4 regions of the Streptomyces sp. NPDC005899 genome follow, and region 2 is predicted to be linked to each of the others. Evidence: riboswitches for the same ligand, from Rfam matches in the RefSeq annotation. Region 2 holds a riboswitch; each other region holds the start of a gene.

Region 1 (4,506 bases), on a different contig from region 2:
CGACGCCGCCGTGACTGGAGTAGCGATGGAGTTCCACCCGCAGCCGACCGCCGGCGAGGCCAGGCCCTGGGCCTTCCCCGCGCCGGAGCGTGGCGCCCTGCCCAACGGGCTGACCGTGCTGCGCTGCCACCGCCCCGGCCAGCAGGTCGTCGCCGTGGAGATCTTCCTGGACGCGCCGCTGGACGCCGAGCCGGAGGGCCTGGACGGCGTCGCCACGATCATGGCGCGAGCGCTGTCCGAGGGCACGGACAAGCACTCCGCGGAGGAGTTCGCCGCCGAGCTGGAGCGCTGCGGCGCCACCCTGGACGCGCACGCCGACCACCCCGGCCTCCGTGTGTCCCTGGAGGTCCCGGTGTCCCGGCTGGCCAAGGCCCTCGGGCTGGTCGCCGAAGCGCTGCGCGCCCCGGCCTTCGCCGAGAGCGAGATCGAGCGCCTCGTCGGCAACCGGCTCGACGAGATCCCGCACGAGCAGGCCAATCCGGCCAGGCGCGCCGCCAAACAGCTCTCCAAGGCGCTCTTCCCGGCCACGGCCCGGATGTCCCGTCCGCGCCAGGGCACCGAGGAGACGGTGCGCCGGATCGACGCCGCCGCCGTGCGCGCCTTCTTCGACGCGCACGTCCGCCCCTCCACGGCGACGGCCGTCGTCGTCGGCGACCTCACCGGTGTGGACCTGGACGCGCTGCTGGCCGAGACGGTCGGCGACTGGTCGGGCGACGCGGGCCGGGCGCGTCCGGTACCGCCGATCACCGCGGACGACACCGGGCGGGTCGTCATCGTGGACCGGCCCGGCGCCGTACAGACGCAGCTGCTGATCGGCCGGATCGGTGCGGACCGGCACGACAGCGTGTGGCCGGCCCAGGTGCTCGGCACGTACTGCCTCGGCGGCACCCTCACCTCGCGGCTGGACCGGGTGCTGCGCGAGGAGAAGGGCTACACCTACGGGGTCCGGGCCTTCGCGCAGGTGCTGCGTTCGACGGCGCCCGGCTCGTCCTCCGGGGCGACCGGGGCCGCGATGCTCGCCATCAGCGGTTCCGTGGACACGGAGTCCACCGGTCCGGCGCTCCAGGACCTGTGGACGGTCCTGCGGACCCTGGCGGCCGAGGGACTCACCGACGCCGAGCGGGAGACCGCCGTGCAGAACCTCGTCGGGGTGGCCCCGCTGAAGTACGAGACGGCCGCCTCCGTCGCGGGGACCCTCGCCGACCAGGTGGAGCAGCACCTGCCGGACGACTACCAGGCCCGGCTGTACGCGCGCCTGGCCGAGACCGGCACCGTGGAGGCGACCGCCGCGGTGGTCAACGCCTTCCCGGTGGACCGTCTGGTCACCGTCCTCGTCGGGGACGCCGCGCAGATCGCGGATCCCGTCAGGGCGCTGGGCATCGGTGAGGTGTCGGTCGTCAGCGGCTGACCCCTCCGGGCTGACGGGACGGCAGAAAGGGGGCGGGCCCCGGCGAGAGGTGCTCGCCGGGGGCCGCCCCCTTCTGTCCGTTCCTTCCACCCGCTCCCTTTTGTCCGTCTTGAAGGCGTCCGGTGCTGTATGCCCTGTGGGATGTGTGACACGAGGCCGTGTCCGTTTGGTGATCGACAGGGGTCCGGCCTAGCGTCGATCCGGCTGTCCGTCGGACATCTGCCGCGTCCGCGGCGCCGGGCAGCCATCGCCGAGTCCCCGTCAGGCGCGAGCCTGGGGAGCCGGGGACCCACGCAGTCCCTGGGGTGAATCGGATGCCCGTGTCTCACGAGAGGTGCGGGGACCCGTAGGAGACCTTCCTGCTCCGAACCCGTCAGCTAACCCGGTAGGCGAGAAGGAAGGAAAGGATCAGCCCCTCAATGCCGTTCACCCGTGCCACCGGGAAGCACCGTGCCCCGAGCCGCCTGTCGCGCCACAGTGCCCGGGCCGCCGGCATCGCTGCCCTGGCCACCGCCGGCGTCATGGGCGCCACGGCGTCCCCCGCCCTCGCCGCGGAGGCCGAGGCGCCCTCCGTCAGCGACACCGGGCTCACCCAGGCCACTGCCATCGGCACCACCCTCGCCGGCCGGATCGCCGCCCAGGCCGAGGCCCAGCGGCACCAGGCCGACGTCGCGGCGAAGGCCAGGGCGGAGGCCGAGGCGAAGCGCAGGGCCGAGGCCCGCGCCGCGGAGGCGCGTGAGGCGAAGGCGCGGGCCGCCCGCGCCGAGGAGCGTGCCAGGCTCAACGCCTTCCGTCTCCCGGTCGCAGGCTCCTCCGTGACCACCGGCTACCGGTCCGGTGGCGCGCTCTGGTCCTCCGGGAGCCACTCCGGTGTGGACTTCCGCGCGGCCTCCGGCAGCTCCGTCGTCGCGGTCGGCGCCGGTACGGTCGTCGAGGCGGGCTGGGGCGGTGCGTACGGCAACAACATCGTGCTCCGGATGACGGACGGCACGTACACCCAGTACGGCCACCTCTCCTCGATCGGCGTCTCCGTCGGGCAGAGCGTCACCTCGGGCCAGCAGATCGGCCTGTCCGGCTCGACCGGCAACTCCACCGGTCCGCACCTGCACTTCGAGGCGCGGACGACGCCGGAGTACGGCTCGGACATGGACCCCGTCGCCTACCTCCGTGCGCACGGCGTCATGCTCTGACGGCTCCGGCAGCCCTGACGGGTCCGGCATCGCCCGGCACCGCGTCCGCCCTCCAGGCCCCGGCATCCCGCCGGGGCCTTCGGCGTGCCCGGCCGGCGGAGTGGGTCTCGGCCGGCGGCCGAGTCGTACGGCGGGCAGCGAATACAAATGAATTCCGGCTCTCCGTCGGAAATCGCGATGGATTGCAATAGAGTCACAGAACAGGCGTCGGTCGGCCGCGTTCCGCGGGGATCAAGACGGAGGTTCGGACATGCGCATTCCCGCGCATTCGGTATGCACGGCGGTCCGTGACGACATCGTCTCAGGTGTCTTCGAGCGCGGCAGCCGCCTGACCGAAGAGGTGCTCGCGCGCCGCTACGGCGTCTCCCGCGTCCCGGTGCGGGAGGCGCTGCGGACGCTGGAGTCCGAGGGGTTCGTCGTCACCCGCCGGCATGCCGGAGCCTGCGTGGCCGAGCCGACGGAGCAGGAGGCCGCCGACCTGCTGGAGATCCGGATGCTCCTGGAGCCGCTGGGCGCCGCCCGGGCGGCGCAGCGCCGGACCGAGGCGCACCTCAAGGTGCTCCGCGGCCTGGTCAGGCTCGGTCAGGAGCGGGTGCGGCGGGGCGAGGGGGAGGATCTGCGCTCGCTGGGCGGCTGGTTCCACGAGACGCTGGCGCAGGCGTCCGGGAGCCCCGCCCTGATCGCGCTGCTCACCCAGCTCCGGCACAAGATCGCCTGGATGTACACGGTGGAGCGGCCGGTCCGCCCGGCCGACTCGTGGGCCGAGCACGGCGCCATCGTGGACGCCGTGGCCCGCGGTGACGTGGAGAGGGCGAGGCTGCTCGCGGCCCGGCACGCGGAGCAGGCCACCGCCGCGCACCGGTTGCGCCGCACGGACCGGGCGGCGCGCGGGGCGGGAGCGGCGAGGGTGAGTACTTCGCAACATGCCGTAAACACCGCAGGCGTGCGCCATTAACAAAGGCGCCGTATACAAAGAAGGTAATGCGCGCAGGGCTTTCTTTTCGCTGCCCGATCGCGCTATTCATGCCTTTCGGTACCTGCGTTCCCCTTGGGGAATTCGGGAGTGCTTCCGGGAACGGCGGAGCCGCGGCTCCCCGAAGGGGTGCCGCGGCTCGGGCGCTCGATGCGGTCCCGGTGGGAACCGGCCGGTTCAGACGGTCTCGGGAAGCTCCTCGAGACCCTCGGCGACCAGCTTCGCCAGGCGGTCCAGGGCGGCCTCGGCGTTGTCGGCCTCGGAAGCCAGCACGATCTCCTCGCCGCCCTGGGCGCCCAGGCCGAGCACCGCGAGCATGGAGGCCGCGTTGACCGGGTTGCCGTCGGCCTTGGCGATCGTCACAGGAACGCCGGAAGCCGTGGCGGCACGGACGAAGATGGAAGCGGGGCGGGCGTGCAGGCCCTCGGTCCAACCGACGTTGACGCGGCGCTCAGCCATGGTTCTGCCCTTCACGTATCAATGGGTTGTCTAGACCAGTGTCTCATGCGGCGCATGCTGCCGTGCCCGGCTACGGCGCGTCGCCCACCGCCGGGCGACATCACCCAGCGTGCCCCGCCCCCGGACCCGCCGCGACCGGTGTGCCGGGTCGTAGGCTCTGTCCATGGAGCCGACCCCGGAGCAGAGTCCGCACTACGCGTACCCCGACCACTGGGAGGCCGACGTGGTGCTCCGGGACGGTGGCACGGCGCGCATCCGGCCCATCACCACGGACGACGCCGAGCGGCTGGTCAGCTTCTACGAACAGGTCTCCGCCGAGTCGAAGTACTACCGCTTCTTCGCTCCGTACCCGCGCCTCTCGGCCAGGGACGTGCACCGCTTCACCCATCACGACTACGTCGACCGGGTCGGCCTGGCGGTCACGATCGGCGGCGAGTTCATCGCCACCGTCCGCTACGACCGGATCGACGACCTGG
Region 2 (4,506 bases):
CCCCATCTACGCGATCTGCGACCTGCTGGGAGTGCCGCCGGAGGACCAGGACGACTTCCGCGACTGGGCGGGCATGATGATCCGTCACGGTGGCGGTCCGCGCGGCGGGGTCGCCAGGTCGGTCAAGAAGATGCGCGGATACCTCGCCGAACTCATCCACCGCAAGAGGGAGGATCCCGGTGACGACCTGATCTCGGGGCTCATCCGGGCGAGCGACCACGGTGAGCACCTCACCGAGAACGAGGCCGCGGCGATGGCGTTCATCCTCCTCTTCGCCGGTTTCGAGACGACCGTGAATCTGATCGGCAACGGCACCTACGCCCTGTTGCGCGATCCGGAGCAGCGCGGACGGCTGCAGCGCTCCCTCGCCGCGGGCGAGGAGGGGCTGCTGGCCACCGGCATCGAGGAACTGCTGCGGTACGACGGTCCGGTGGAGCTGGCCACCTGGCGGTACGCGACCGAGCCCGTGACCCTCGGAGGGCAGGACATCGGGGTCGGGGACCCTGTCCTCGTGGTGCTGGCGGCCGCGGACCGCGACCCGGAGCGCTTCCGGGACGCGGACGTCCTGGACCTCGCGCGGAGTGACAATCAGCACCTCGGGTACGGCCACGGGATCCACTACTGCCTGGGAGCGCCGCTGGCCCGTCTGGAGGGGCGGACGGCGCTGGCCACCCTGCTGAGGCGACTTCCTGACCTGCGGCTCGCTCCGGAAGCCGACGACGTGCGGTGGCGCGGCGGGCTCATCATGCGCGGACTGCGCACTCTGCCCGTGGAGTTCGATCCCGGACAAAAGGGCACCGAAGGTGACAGTCTGTCAACTCCGTGACTTTCACGTGATCTCCCCTGCATCGACTTGTGACACACGTTCGAGTGCGGCTAGGTTCACCGTTCGACTCACCCGTCACATGTCAGTCACACGGAAGGCAATCCCATGGGCTCCGCGAACGGCAGACACCGTCGCCCTCGTCAGGCACCCGCCATCGTCGTCGCCGCGGGCGTGACGGGATCGGCCATCGCCATCCCGCTGCTCGGTGCGGCAGGTGCGCACGCCGCCGAGGCGTCGACCTGGGACCGGGTCGCCGAGTGCGAGAGCGGTGGCATGTGGAGCGCCGACCTCGGCAACGGCTACTACGGCGGCCTGCAGTTCTCGCAGGACACCTGGTCGGCCTACGGCGGCACGGCGTACGCGGCGCGGGCCGACCTCGCCAGCCGCTCGCAGCAGATCGCGGTCGCCGAGAAGATGCTGGACGCCAAGGGGCCGCAGGCGTGGCCCAGCTGTGCGGTGATCTCCGGTCTGGCGATGGACGACTCGCTGCCGGGCGTCGACCCGGGCGGTGACCCGAGCGCCGCACCGGCGGACTCCGCGAGTCCCTCGGACACGTCCGTGCCGGCGGCATCGGACGGGACCGGCAAGGCGGACAGGTCGGGCGCATCGGGCGCGAAGGGTGACGCCGGCGCGGGGGAGCGGGACGGAGAGGGTGCCGAGGGCGGCAAGGCCGCGGGTGCCGAGGCGTCCGGCAGTGCCGGCTCTCCTGCGTCGTCCCCCTCCGCCACCCCCTCGCCCGACGCCTCCGCCGACGCCGGAGCCGCACGGGGCGAGGATGTGACGGGCGGCAAGCACCGCGGCACCCCGGCTCCCGAGGCGAGCGCCGGGACGGGTGCGGAGAGCGACCGCGAGTCCGGCCGGCACGCCTCGCGCGGTGACGCCGAGGCGCGCAAGGGCGCGGCGGCGGGCCTCGGTGGCACGTACACCGTCCGCGAGGGCGACAACCTCTGGGCGATCGCCGACGCGCAGGAGCTGCCCGGCGGCTGGCCCGCTCTCTACGAGGCCAACAAGGACGAGCTGGGCTCCGACCCCGACCTCATCCTCCCGGGCCAGGATCTCGACCTCGGGGTCCACGAGGCGGCGGACTCCGCCACCGCGGACACGGAGGCAAGCGCGAAGACCGGGGCGGAGACCGGCGCGGGGTCCCCCGCCGGCGACTGATCGAAAACGGGAAAACACCCCGAAAACGGGGGTAGTTCAGAGGCCTATGTCCACTTATGCGTAAGTGAGACATGGGTCTCTTTGCTTCAACTGGCGCACCACGGCCGCCCGCTCGGCTCAGATCGCCTCCGACCTGCGGAAACGATTGACCTTGCGAGGGCGGTTCGCGCTGATAACCCGTTATGTCCATCTTTGAATGTCGGGGTTGCCTGTGTTTACGGTCGTAACCGCTCGCACCGCGGGCACCTTCGACCGTCACGCCGAATCCTGCCGTCGGCCGAAGGGGACAGACGCGTAAAGCGCCGTAGGCAGGAGCGGGGGACCCAGGTAAGTGCCGTGCCCGGCCGTCGAGAGACGGTCAGGACCGGCTTGGGGTGAAGTCGCCTGCCACAGCGGGCGACCGGGCGACTCACAGCCCGAACCCGACAGCTCACCTCGTAGGCGTCGGTGAGGAGAACCATGCTGCTTTCCAGCAAGGCCAAGCACCGCCGCTCGTCCAAGGCCGTCCGTGTCGCCACCCTGGCCACAGTCGCCGGCGCCGCCGTCGCCGTCCCGCTGATGGGTGCGACGGGCGCCTCCGCCGCCTCCGTCTCCACGTGGGACGCCGTCGCGCAGTGCGAGTCCGGTGGCAACTGGTCCATCAACACCGGCAACGGCTACTACGGCGGCCTGCAGTTCTCGGCGTCCAGCTGGGCGGCCGCCGGCGGTACGCAGTACGCCTCCCGGGCCGACCTGGCCACCAAGAGCCAGCAGATAGCCACCGCCGAGAAGCTTCTCGCCATGCAGGGCCCGGGTGCCTGGGCCTGCGCGGGAGCCGGCGGTCTGACGAACGACGGCGTGGACCCGGGTGTCGACACCGGCTCCGCGAAGAACGGCGACACGGCCCCGCAGGCCGCGCCGGAGCGCAAGGCCGAGCAGCCCACCACGCGCAGCGAGAAGCGCACGGCCCCCGAGGCCGAGAAGACCGTCACCACCCCGACCGGCGGCAAGGTCGCGAAGGGTGACGGCGAGTACAAGGTGAAGACCGGCGACACCCTCAGCAAGATCGCCGCTGCGGAGAACGTCAAGGGCGGCTGGCACAAGCTGTTCACGCTGAACGACGACATCGTCCAGAAGGCCGACCTGATCTTCCCGGGTCAGCAGCTCCACCTGAAGTAGTCCCGGAGCTCTCCTCCCTCCGGGACGAGGGTGCCCGTCGGCACCCGAAGTGCTCCCCGGCCCGGCGCGCTCACACCCCCCGTGTGCGCCGGGCCGGGGCGCGTCCACGGGTCCGCGGAGGGCCGGCGATGCCGGTGAGCGTTCAACCTTTGTAGTTACTGGCCAGTAAATTTCTGGAGATTCGCCCGGAATGCAGGCTCTTGGGTCCTTTTTCGTCCCAGGGGACGGGCGGTCGGCCGACGGAGCGGGCCGGGCCGGTTAGGCTCGTGTCGCAAGGCCACAGTGACCCTGCACATCCAGTGTCATATCCCAGAAGGAGATGCCTCGTGCCGTCCATCGACGTCGTCGTAGCCAGGGAAATCCTCGACTCCCGGGGCAACCCCACGGTCGAGGTCGAGGTCGGCCTCGACGACGGCAGCACGGGACGTGCTGCTGTTCCGTCCGGCGCCTCCACCGGCGCGTTCGAAGCCATCGAGCTTCGCGACGGTGACCCCAACCGCTACCACGGCAAGGGCGTCGAGAAGGCCGTCCTCGCCGTGATCGAGCAGATCGGCCCGGAGCTCGTCGGGTACGACGCCACCGAGCAGCGCCTCATCGACCAGGCGATGTTCGACCTGGACGCCACGGAGAACAAGGGCTCGCTCGGCGCCAACGCCATCCTCGGCGTCTCGCTCGCCGTGGCCCACGCGGCTTCCGAGGCATCCGACCTCCCGCTCTTCCGCTACCTCGGTGGCCCGAACGCGCACCTGCTGCCCGTTCCGATGATGAACATCCTGAACGGCGGCTCGCACGCCGACTCCAACGTGGACATCCAGGAGTTCATGATCGCGCCGATCGGCGCCGAGTCCTTCTCCGAGGCCCTGCGCTGGGGTGCGGAGATCTACCACACGCTGAAGAAGGTCCTGAAGACCAAGGGCCTGTCCACCGGTCTCGGTGACGAGGGCGGCTTCGCGCCGAACCTCGAGTCCAACCGCGCAGCCCTCGACCTCATCCTCGAGGCCGTCAAGGAGGCCGGTTACGTCCCCGGCCGCGACGTCGCGCTCGCGCTGGACGTCGCCGCGTCCGAGTTCTACAAGGACGGCGTCTACGAGTTCGAGGGCAAGTCCCGCTCGGCCGCCGAGATGACCGAGTACTACGAGGAGCTCGTCTCCGCGTACCCCCTGGTCTCCATCGAGGACCCGCTGTACGAGGACGACTGGGCCGGCTGGAAGGTCATCACCGACAAGCTCGGCTCCAAGGTGCAGATCGTCGGCGACGACCTCTTCGTCACCAACCCCGAGCGCCTGGCCCGCGGCATCGAGGAGGGCTCGGCCAACGCGCTGCTCGTGAAGGTCAACCAGATCGGTTCGCTCACCGAGACG
Region 3 (4,506 bases), on a different contig from region 2:
CGTCCATCACACCCCCTCGCCCAACTGCCAGGCGCTGCTCGAAGCCGTCGTCGCCGGCGCGACGACGGACGGGATCGAAGGCGTGCGCGTCGTCCGGCGAGCCGCGCTCTCGGCGACGGCGTCCGACGTACTCGACGCCGACGGAATCCTGCTCGGCACCCCGGCGAACCTCGGTTACATGTCCGGTGCCCTCAAGCACTTCTTCGACCAGGTCTACTACCCGTGCCTGGACGAGACGCGCGGGCGGCCCTTCGGCTACTACGTGCACGGGGGAAACGACGTCACCGGTGCCGTGCGGGGCGTCGAGTCGATCACCACGGGCCTGGGATGGCGCCGTGCGGCCGATGTCGTGACCGTCACCGGCGAGCCGGGAAAGGCGGACGTCGAGGCCTGCTGGGAGCTGGGGGCGACGGTCGCCGCCGGCCTGATGGACTGACGGTGTGCCTCCGGCGGCGCCCCCTGACGGCGCGGGCCGGGGGTTCGCGCGGTGGCCCGCCCCACCGCCTCGGCGCGCGGCCCGGCCGGTGCTCCCGCCGCCCGCCCTCGCGGCGGTGTGATGCATGGGACCTGCGTATCGCTGGATTCTGTGGGAGGAGCGGGTCCTCCCGTGGACAGGCGGGAGTCGCCAGGTGCGGGTACGGGGCATGAGCGGCTGGATTCCGCGGACCCGGCGGATCGGGCGGAGCGCGGGACGAGGGCGGCCGGCGTTACCGGGGCCCATCGAGGCCCTCGGGCCCTTGCTGCCGACCACGTACGGAATCGACGAGCAGGTCGACTGGGCGGTGGCCGAAGCCCGCTGGGGTGCCCGCTTCCCGGCGGACTACAAGGCCTTCATGCGGGCCTACGGGGAGGGCTCGGTGGACGACGCGATCGTCGTCCACCGCCCGCTGCCCGTGGACGCCGGGGAGGGGGAACGGACGCCCGACGCCATGGCCGAGCGGACCGTCGCCGTACGGCAGGTGTGGAGGGCGGAGGCCGACGAGGTGTGGGCCGATCCCGCCGGCCCGGACCTGCTGCTCGACCCCGGTTCCCTGCTCGCCTGGGGGGCTACCGCCGAGGCCGCCGTCCTGTGCTGGCTGACGATGGACGAGGACCCCGACCGCTGGCCCGTGGTGGTCTGCGGAGACCGCTCCGCGCCCGCTTTCGCGCTGTACCGCTTCGGGATGGCCGAGTTCCTGCGCAGACTGCTGACCGGCGGCTTCGACATGTCACCGGTGACCGTGGACGGCACGGCGCGGACGCGCCCCCACACGTTCGTCAGCCGGGCCGTGCAGCGGGCCCGCCGTGGAGCCGGCCTCGACCCCTGGACGGGTGCGCCGATGGCCGGCTGAGCCGAAGCCACGGCAGGGCCGGGACCGTCGGGGCCAACCCCCGACGTGCCACCGGCCCGAGCCGGCCACCGGGTCATGACGTGCTCACGGGGCCCCGGCTCCGGCGGCCGGGGCCCCGGGCTCAATGACGCCTCCAGGTGAGCTTGCCGCCGCCCACCCACCGCACGACGGCCGGGTCGTCGAGGTCGTGGACGGTGATACCGGCGGCCGAAGCGGCGAGCAGCACGTCCGTCATCGAGGCCGCCCCGCCGACGACCTCGCCGTCGATCTCGACGATGCGGAAGGGCGGGTCCCCGGGCTGGACGGGCAGGACGGTGATCCGTGGCTTCGAGAGGTCGGGGTTCACGCTTTCGGTCATACGGAGACGCGTTCCACGCGACGACCCTCGGTATGCCCACACTTGAGGCAACTGAGTCGTATGCCCGATTTAGGTTCTTTCTTGAGTTAATACCTTAATTTCCATACGGGTGTTGTCGAGGGCCTCGCTGTCGCCGCGCGGCGCAAATCGCCCTTATCGGGCGCCGTGACCAGCGTCACCCCACGCGTCCGGGACGCTGTCACGCCCCACCCGGTTCCCTTGCGCCCCAGAGAAGTTGAGAGTGGCGTGTGGGGTCGGTTACATGAATGCGCATGAATTGATCTTGCCTGTGAATTGTGATCACGAATTCGGGGCTTGTTCCTTTCGGCATTTCTCGCCTACGGTCACCATCACTCCGGATGGAACGCCGAATCCTGCCGCCGTCCGGGAACCCGACCACATCTCGTACGGCAGGAGCGGGGGACCCAGGTAAGCGCCGATCCGGTATCCGGAACGGCTCGGGGTGAAGTCGCATTCGCATGCGGCCGGGCATCTCCAGCCCGAACCCGACAGCTCACTTCGCAGGCGACGGAGAGGAATTCAGCATGCCCGCAAAGTCCAAGCACCGTCGTTCCAGGGCCAGTTCGCTCACCCGCGGCATCATCGCCGTGAGCACGGGTGGGGCCGCCCTCGCCCTCCCCGTGATCGGCGCGACCGGAGCGTCCGCCGCACCGGCGCACCCGGTGGCCGTGGAAAAGGCGACGACGTCGACTTCCGTGTCCGGCAAGGAAATTGCCGCACACAAGTCCGCACCCGTCACCTATTCCGTGATCTTGGGTGATTCCCTTTCCAAGATCGCCCGTGACCATTCCGTGAGCGGTGGCTGGCAGGAGCTGTACAACGGCAACCGAAAGGCTGTCGGCGGTAACCCGGACCTGATTCACCCCGGCCTGAAGCTGACCATCGGCGCCAAGTCCTCCGGTAATGCGGCGGACGCCGCGGGTAAGGACGGGAAGAAGGCCGGAAACGCGGCCGAGGCCGATTCCGCCACCTCCGCCTCCCCGGACGGCGCCGAGCGGAGCACCGACCGCGCGGACCGCTCCGAGCGGACCACGGAGCTCGCCGCGCAGGGTGCGCCGGCCGCCGTCGCCACCGAGGCCGTAGCCGCCGAACCGGTCGCGTACACGAACGACCTCGACGGCTGGATCAAGGAGTCGCTGGCCGTCATGGCCGAGCACGGCATCCCCGGCACCTACGAGGGCATCCACCGCAACATCATGCGCGAGTCCTCGGGCAACCCGCTGGCCATCAACAACTGGGACATCAACGCGATCAACGGAGTCCCCTCCAAGGGGCTGCTCCAGGTCATCGACCCCACGTTCCAGGCCTACCACGTGCCCGGTACGTCGATGGACAGCTACGACCCGGTCGCCAACATCACGGCAGCGTGCAACTACGCGGCCGACCGGTACGGCTCGATCGACAACGTGTTCGGTGCCTACTGAGCAGTGACCGCGTGACAGCGGACCACCGCGTCTGACGGGTGGTGCGGGTTCTGACGGGCCCGCACCACCCGTCTTCGCGTGCGCGGGACGACGGGAAGGCTGTGCACGCCGCCCGGAGCGGACGTCGGCCGCAGTGCCCGCACGGGGTGCGGGCGTACGTGTCCTGGGCCCCCGGCTCCCGGGCGACTGGTCACGTACAGGTTCGTCGTCCATACTGCCCGCCGTGGAGCAGCGCATAGATTCCAACACGAAGCCAGCGTTCGCCGCGGGCACGGACCCGGCGTACATCCCCGGCCTGACGGCCCCTGCCCCCGCGCGGACGGAGGAGGAAGCGGAGAAGGCGCCCGAGGGAGCCGACGTGCCCGCCGGGTCGCGGAGCCCGGCTGACGCCGCGGCTGCCGGTGACGAGGCGCGGGAGTCCACCGAGAGGGCCGCGGCGGACGACCCGGCGGATCGGGAGGACGCCGACGGCTCTGCGGCAGGGCGCGACGCGGACCCCGCAGAGGCGGAGCCCGCGGCGGAAGGGCCCGTCTTCGAGGTCAGTGACCGGCGCGGGTCCATCCGGGTCGACCGGGACGGTGTCCGGTTCACGCTGGACGACCAGGAGGCGGAGTTCGACTGGTCCGAGATCGGCGCTGTCGAGGTCAAGACCGCCCGCTTCGGGCGCCGGTTCACCGTCACCGTCCACCTGTCGAGCCGCCGGTGGTTCAACGCGGAGGTCGAGGCGGCGGCCCGGAGCAGCCTCGCGCAGTGGACCGCGGACCTCGACGCGGCGCTCGACGCCCACTTCGACGAGGCCTGACCCGGTCGCGTGACGCGGGTGCCGGGCCCCGCCCGCCCGGCACCCGCGTCCGTACGTGAAGTCAGGCGCCGGCCGCTCCACCGAGGACCACCGACCGGGTCAGGTGGCGGGGCCGGTCCGGATCGAGGCCCTGGGCGAGTGCCCGGGCGATCGCGAGCCGCTGCACCCTGACCAGATCCGCCAGCGGGTCCAGGCCGCTCTCCACCCAGCGGGCACCGGTCGCCCGCACCTGCTCGGCCAAGCCCCGCGGTGCGGTGCCGAACATCCAGGTGGCCGTCCCGGCCGTGGCGATACTGATGGGGCCGTGGCGGTACTCCATCGCCGGATACGACTCCGTCCAGGACAGCGACGCCTCCTTCATCTTGAGCGCCGCCTCGTTGGCCAGCCCCACCGTCCACCCCCGGCCCAGGAAGCTGAACTGGGTGCACGCCGCCAGTCCTTCGGGCAGCGGCTCGGCCAGCGCGGTCTCCGCGTCCCGCACGGCCTCCTCGCGGTGCAGCCCGAGGTGGGCCCGGAAGAGGGTCAGGGCCGTCGTGGCGAACCGGGTCTGCACGACCGACCGTTCGTCGG
Region 4 (4,506 bases), on a different contig from region 2:
AGCGTCCCGCGCTGCACCTGCGGGGGCCACACCTGGTCGGGGTCGGCCGGCACCTCGATGCCCAGGACCTGGGCGGCACGCAGTGCGACCCGGGTGTGTCCCTCGGCCGAGAGGTGCAGCCGGTCGGTGTCCCAGGCACGCCTGTCCTGGACGGACCGCAGGGACCACAGGTCCAGGACCGGGCAGTCGTAGCGGTCGGCGATGGAGCGGACGTGGGCGGTGTACGTGGCGATCTTGCCGCGCAGGTGCCGCAGCACCGGGATGCCACGGGTGTCGAAGCCGGTGGTGACCATCACGGTGCCGACCGCCCGCGTGAGGTCCGCGACCGCGCGCTCGAAGCGTTCGGCCACGTCGTCCGGGTCGGAGCCCGGCCGGATGATGTCGTTGCCGCCCGCGCAGAAGCTGACCAGGTCGGGGGCCAGTTCCTTGGCGCGCGGCACCTGCTCCGCGACTATCTGGTCGAGGAGGCGCCCGCGTACGGCGAGATTGGCGTATCGGAAATGCCCGTGCGGGTCGTCCACCGGTCCGGCCGCCGCGTCGGGTACCGGGAGCTGGTCCGCGAGGAGGACGGCGAAACGGTCCGCCCAGCCGACCAGTCTCCCGTCGGGGCCGGGGTCTCCGACGCCCTCGGTGAAGCTGTCGCCAATCGCTGCGTACGACCCGATGATGCCTCGTTGTGTGTTTCTCGAATCGTCTGCCACAAGGGAATATCCTGCACCCTCGAATGTGACCTACGCGACCGTAATACGGGGTTGACGGGTGGTGAGATAGACCACCCGGTCAGATTTTGGTAAAGCCGGAATAAGAAGAGGGGCGGTGCGCCGCCGCGCACCGCCCCTCTTCCCTGCCGTTCTGCCGGACCACTGCCCGACACGGCCGCCACGCCTCGCGGCTGCGTCAGATGGAGACGCCGTGCGAGCGCAGGTAGGCGATCGGGTCGACGTCCGAGCCGTAGCCCGGGCCGGTGCGGACCTCGAAGTGGAGGTGCGGGCCGGTGGAGTTGCCGGTGGAACCGGAGAGGCCGATCTGCTGGCCGCCGGTGACGGTCTGGCCGGCCGAGACCTCGAGCGAGGACAGGTGGGCGTACTGGGAGTACATGCCGTCGCTGTGCTGGATGACGATCTCGTTGCCGTACGCACCGCTCCAGCCGGCCGAGACCACGGTGCCGGGGCCGATGGACCGGACGCTCGTGCCGGAGGCCGCCTGGAAGTCGGAGCCGGTGTGGTAACCGCTGGACCAGCTGGAACCGGCGGCGTGGTACTGGGTGGTGACGCCGGCGCCCGCCACCGGGGTGGTGTAGCCGGAGCCGTTGCTCTCGTCCGTCGCCGCGGAGGCGGCGGTGGCGTCGGCGGTCTTCTCCGCCGGGGCGGCGGCCTTGGGCGCCGCGGCCTTCGGGGCGGGCTCGGACGGAGCCGGCTTCGCGGGCGCGGCCTTCTCGGCGGGGGCCGACGCCTTGGCGCCGAGGATCAGCTTCATGCCCGGGAGGATCAGGCTCGGGTTGTCGCCGACGACCTCGCGGTTGTCCTTGTACAGCTTCTGCCAGCCGCCCTCGACCTTCTGCTCGGCCGCGATCTTCGACAGGTAGTCACCGGAGACCACGGAGTAGGTCGTGGGGGCGCTCTGCTTCTTCGCCACCGACGCGGTCGGGGCGGCCTGGGCCGCCGCGGCTGCCGGCTTGACGGCCGGGGCGGCCTGCTCCGCCGCGTTGGCGCCCGTGGCGCCGATCAGCGGAAGGGCGAGGACGGCGCCGCCGGCCCCCGCGGCGATGACGCCACGCGAGATCGGCCCGGTCTTCGTACGGCGGTGCTTACCCTTTGCGGGCATGGTGCTTTCCTCTCCGGCGCCTGCGAGGTGAGCTGTCGGGTGCGGACTGGAGATGCCCGGCCGCGGTGGACGCGACTTGACCCCGAGCCGTCCCGGATCCCTCCGGTCGGCGGCTTACCTGGTTCCCCCGCTCCTGCCACACGTGAGTCGGTGCGGATTCCGGGCGGCGGCAGGATTAGGCGTTCCGTCCGGATTGACGGTGACCGTAAGCGAGTCGGGACGTGGGGAACAAGCCGTCTCCCGCCGACCGGAATGAGCGCTTCATTTCCGCTTCCGAATTCCGGTCACACTCCGTGGATTACCGATCTTGGCTTTCCGCGCGGCATCGGGAATACCCGTCCGCAGTTCCGCCACACACCGTCACGGATATGATCCCGGTCACCTGGGGCCACCCATCTCCCGCATAAGAACGGCATGTTCTACTAAAAGCACCAATACGGACATGTCGCACGCGGCCTTCAGACGCTCCGGACCGGGAGGCCGTGCGCGGGCCGAGGTCACCAAGTTGCTGGATGCACCCATGTCGTATCGTCGCGAGCGTGCCCTTCGCCGGCGAGCGGCGCCGGCGCCAGACACTTCAGGAGTCCTTGTGACGCAGCTGCCAGAGGTTCCGCCGACGGACATCGAACTCACGGGTGTCCGCAACTTCCGCGACGTGGGCGGTCTGCCGACCGTCGACGGCCGGAGGGTGCGCCTCGGGCGCCTCTACCGCAGCGGTCACCTGGCACACGCCACCGAGGCGGACGCCGCGTTCCTCGCCGGCCTCGGCCTGCACACGGTGTTCGACTTCCGCAACGCCGCCGACCGCAAGCTCGACGGAGACGATGTGGAGTTGCCGGGCGTCCGGAATGTCAGCATTCCGCTCTCCGACCCGGCCGACGGCGCCGAGTTCTGGCGCCTGGTGCGGGACGGGGACATCCAGCAGCTGCGCTCGATCCTCGCCGACGGCAAGGGCACGGCGCGCATGATCGCCTCGTACCGGGCCATCATCACGGACCGCACCGCCGAGCACAGCCGCGTGCTGCACGCACTGGCACGGGACAGCGTGCCAGCGCTCATGCACTGCGCCGCCGGCAAGGACCGGGCCGGGCTGTCGATCGCCGTCTCGCTGCTGGCCGTCGGTGTGGAGGAGGAAGCCATCGAGGCGGACTACCTCAAGTCCAACGACGCGCACCGCCGCTACCGCATCAAGCGCAGCGACACCTCGTCCGTGGGGATGTCGCAGGAGGTGCTGGAGCTTCTGAATCCGCTGTTCGGCGCGCACCCGGAGTACCTCGCCGCCGCCTTCACCACGATCCGGGAGACCTGGGGCAGCACGGACCGCTACCTCCAGGAGGGCCTGAAGCTGTCCGCGGAGACCCGCGAGAGGCTGCGTGAACGGCTCCTCGAGGACGCGTAGGGAACACATCGCTCCCCCGGTCCGCACCGCGCACCCTGTCGGCGCCGAGCCCCGATCCGCCCGTCGTCCGCCTGTGCTCGCGCTCAGGCGGCGGCCGGTCGGGGCCGGCCCGGTCAGCCCTTGCCCGCCACGGTGAACAGGAGGAAGAGGAACGCGGCGACGACGTGCCCGGCCACCAGGTAGGCGAACAGCCGGATGATGACGCCCCGGGGCATCTTGCGCTCCTGGGTGTCCTGCCCCTGCGGCCGGCGCGGCGTCAGTGGGTCGTAGTGCTCCGAGTCGGACATGGGGTTCCTTCCTTGCGGCCACGTGGCCGGGGGCTTCCGGGCGGGGCCCGTCGGAGGTCAGAAGCGCTGGGGTCCGCCGCCCAGGCACAGTTCGGCGGTGGGGCTCTGCAGCAGCGTGTGGACGAAGAGGAGCTGGGCACCCCCGCGGGCGAGTGCCGCGATCCGGTGCGGCGTGAGCGAGTCGAAGTGCGCGCTGTCGCCGGGCCCGAGGTCGTGCACGGTCTCGCCGAGCACGACCCTCAGCCGGCCGTCCAGGGCGTACAGCCACTCCTCGCCGGGATGGACGCGGACCAGGTCGCCCTGGGTGCCGTACGGCACGTGGACCCGCAGCGCCTGCATGGCGCGGCCGGAGCCGCCCGCCTGGCGGTACAGCCAGCCGTCGGCCTCGGCGCCCGCTCCCCCGAGCGGTCCGCCCCGGACGATCGCGTCACGTTCGGGCGGCATCTCACCGAGCAGCTCGGAGACCGTCGTACCGTAGATTCTGGCGAGGCCGAGCAGCATGGGCAGCGAAGGCTGGCGGTTGCCGGTCTCCAGCCGGGACAGGTGGGCCGGGGAGAGCCCGGCCCGCCGGGCGGCGCCCTCCAGGGTGAGGCCCCGGTTGCGGCGCAGGTCACGCAGGCGGGGCGCGATACCCGGCAGCTCTGTGTGCGGTCCTGCCTCTGGAGGGTTCATGCCTCCATTGAGCCAGCGTCTTTCCTCACAGGCAACTTTCTTACCTACGAGGCAAAACGCGGCGCCGGAGCCACGGACCGCACCGGACCCACCACCGGACCGGCACCCACCACCGCCCGCCACCGCCCACCGGCTCAGGACGGGGGCACGGGCCGGCGCACTCCGAGGGACCAGGACCACTCAGCGGTGGCGCGGAGCGGGCGCGGGGGCCCGTCAGCCACTGACCGCCTGCTTCACCAACGTCCGCCCGAAGTCCCACATCAGTCCGCCACCGTTGTGCGCGTCGTCCATGACGGCCGTGAAGGCGGTGACGAAGCGGTCCAC

The links. Region 2 has a riboswitch for cyclic di-AMP ahead of ABZ371_RS05630 (transglycosylase family protein). Riboswitches for the same ligand answer to the same signal wherever they lie in the genome.
Positions count from the first base shown of each region.
Region 1: another riboswitch for cyclic di-AMP. It lies ahead of ABZ371_RS14410 (M23 family metallopeptidase); the one in region 2 lies ahead of ABZ371_RS05630 (transglycosylase family protein).
Region 3: another riboswitch for cyclic di-AMP. It lies ahead of ABZ371_RS22065 (transglycosylase SLT domain-containing protein); the one in region 2 lies ahead of ABZ371_RS05630 (transglycosylase family protein).
Region 4: another riboswitch for cyclic di-AMP. It lies ahead of ABZ371_RS22905 (LysM peptidoglycan-binding domain-containing M23 family metallopeptidase); the one in region 2 lies ahead of ABZ371_RS05630 (transglycosylase family protein).

Region 1 is NZ_JBEXWB010000100.1:11,861-16,366, forward strand. It holds gene ABZ371_RS14405 (pitrilysin family protein) at 26-1,408, shown strand; cyclic di-AMP (ydaO/yuaA leader) riboswitch at 1,647-1,814, shown strand; gene ABZ371_RS14410 (M23 family metallopeptidase) at 1,828-2,598, shown strand; gene ABZ371_RS14415 (GntR family transcriptional regulator) at 2,849-3,553, shown strand; gene ABZ371_RS14420 (HPr family phosphocarrier protein) at 3,749-4,030, opposite strand; partial or broken gene ABZ371_RS14425 (GNAT family N-acetyltransferase) at 4,194-4,506, shown strand, end outside.
Region 2 is NZ_JBEXWB010000024.1:22,080-26,585, reverse strand. It holds gene ABZ371_RS05640 (cytochrome P450) at 1-826, shown strand, start outside; gene ABZ371_RS05635 (transglycosylase family protein) at 932-1,987, shown strand; cyclic di-AMP (ydaO/yuaA leader) riboswitch at 2,278-2,446, shown strand; gene ABZ371_RS05630 (transglycosylase family protein) at 2,447-3,145, shown strand; gene eno (phosphopyruvate hydratase) at 3,472-4,506, shown strand, end outside.
Region 3 is NZ_JBEXWB010000219.1:2,093-6,598, forward strand. It holds gene ABZ371_RS22050 (NAD(P)H-dependent oxidoreductase) at 1-436, shown strand, start outside; gene ABZ371_RS22055 (SMI1/KNR4 family protein) at 738-1,331, shown strand; gene ABZ371_RS22060 (hypothetical protein) at 1,453-1,689, opposite strand; cyclic di-AMP (ydaO/yuaA leader) riboswitch at 2,045-2,230, shown strand; gene ABZ371_RS22065 (transglycosylase SLT domain-containing protein) at 2,235-3,134, shown strand; gene ABZ371_RS22070 (hypothetical protein) at 3,358-3,936, shown strand; gene ABZ371_RS22075 (SIS domain-containing protein) at 3,998-4,506, opposite strand, start outside.
Region 4 is NZ_JBEXWB010000235.1:253-4,758, forward strand. It holds gene ABZ371_RS22900 (SGNH/GDSL hydrolase family protein) at 1-701, opposite strand, end outside; gene ABZ371_RS22905 (LysM peptidoglycan-binding domain-containing M23 family metallopeptidase) at 898-1,824, opposite strand; cyclic di-AMP (ydaO/yuaA leader) riboswitch at 1,827-1,987, opposite strand; gene ABZ371_RS22910 (tyrosine-protein phosphatase) at 2,414-3,223, shown strand; gene ABZ371_RS22915 (DUF6126 family protein) at 3,337-3,510, opposite strand; gene ABZ371_RS22920 (XRE family transcriptional regulator) at 3,568-4,182, opposite strand; gene ABZ371_RS22925 (aspartate aminotransferase family protein) at 4,396-4,506, opposite strand, start outside.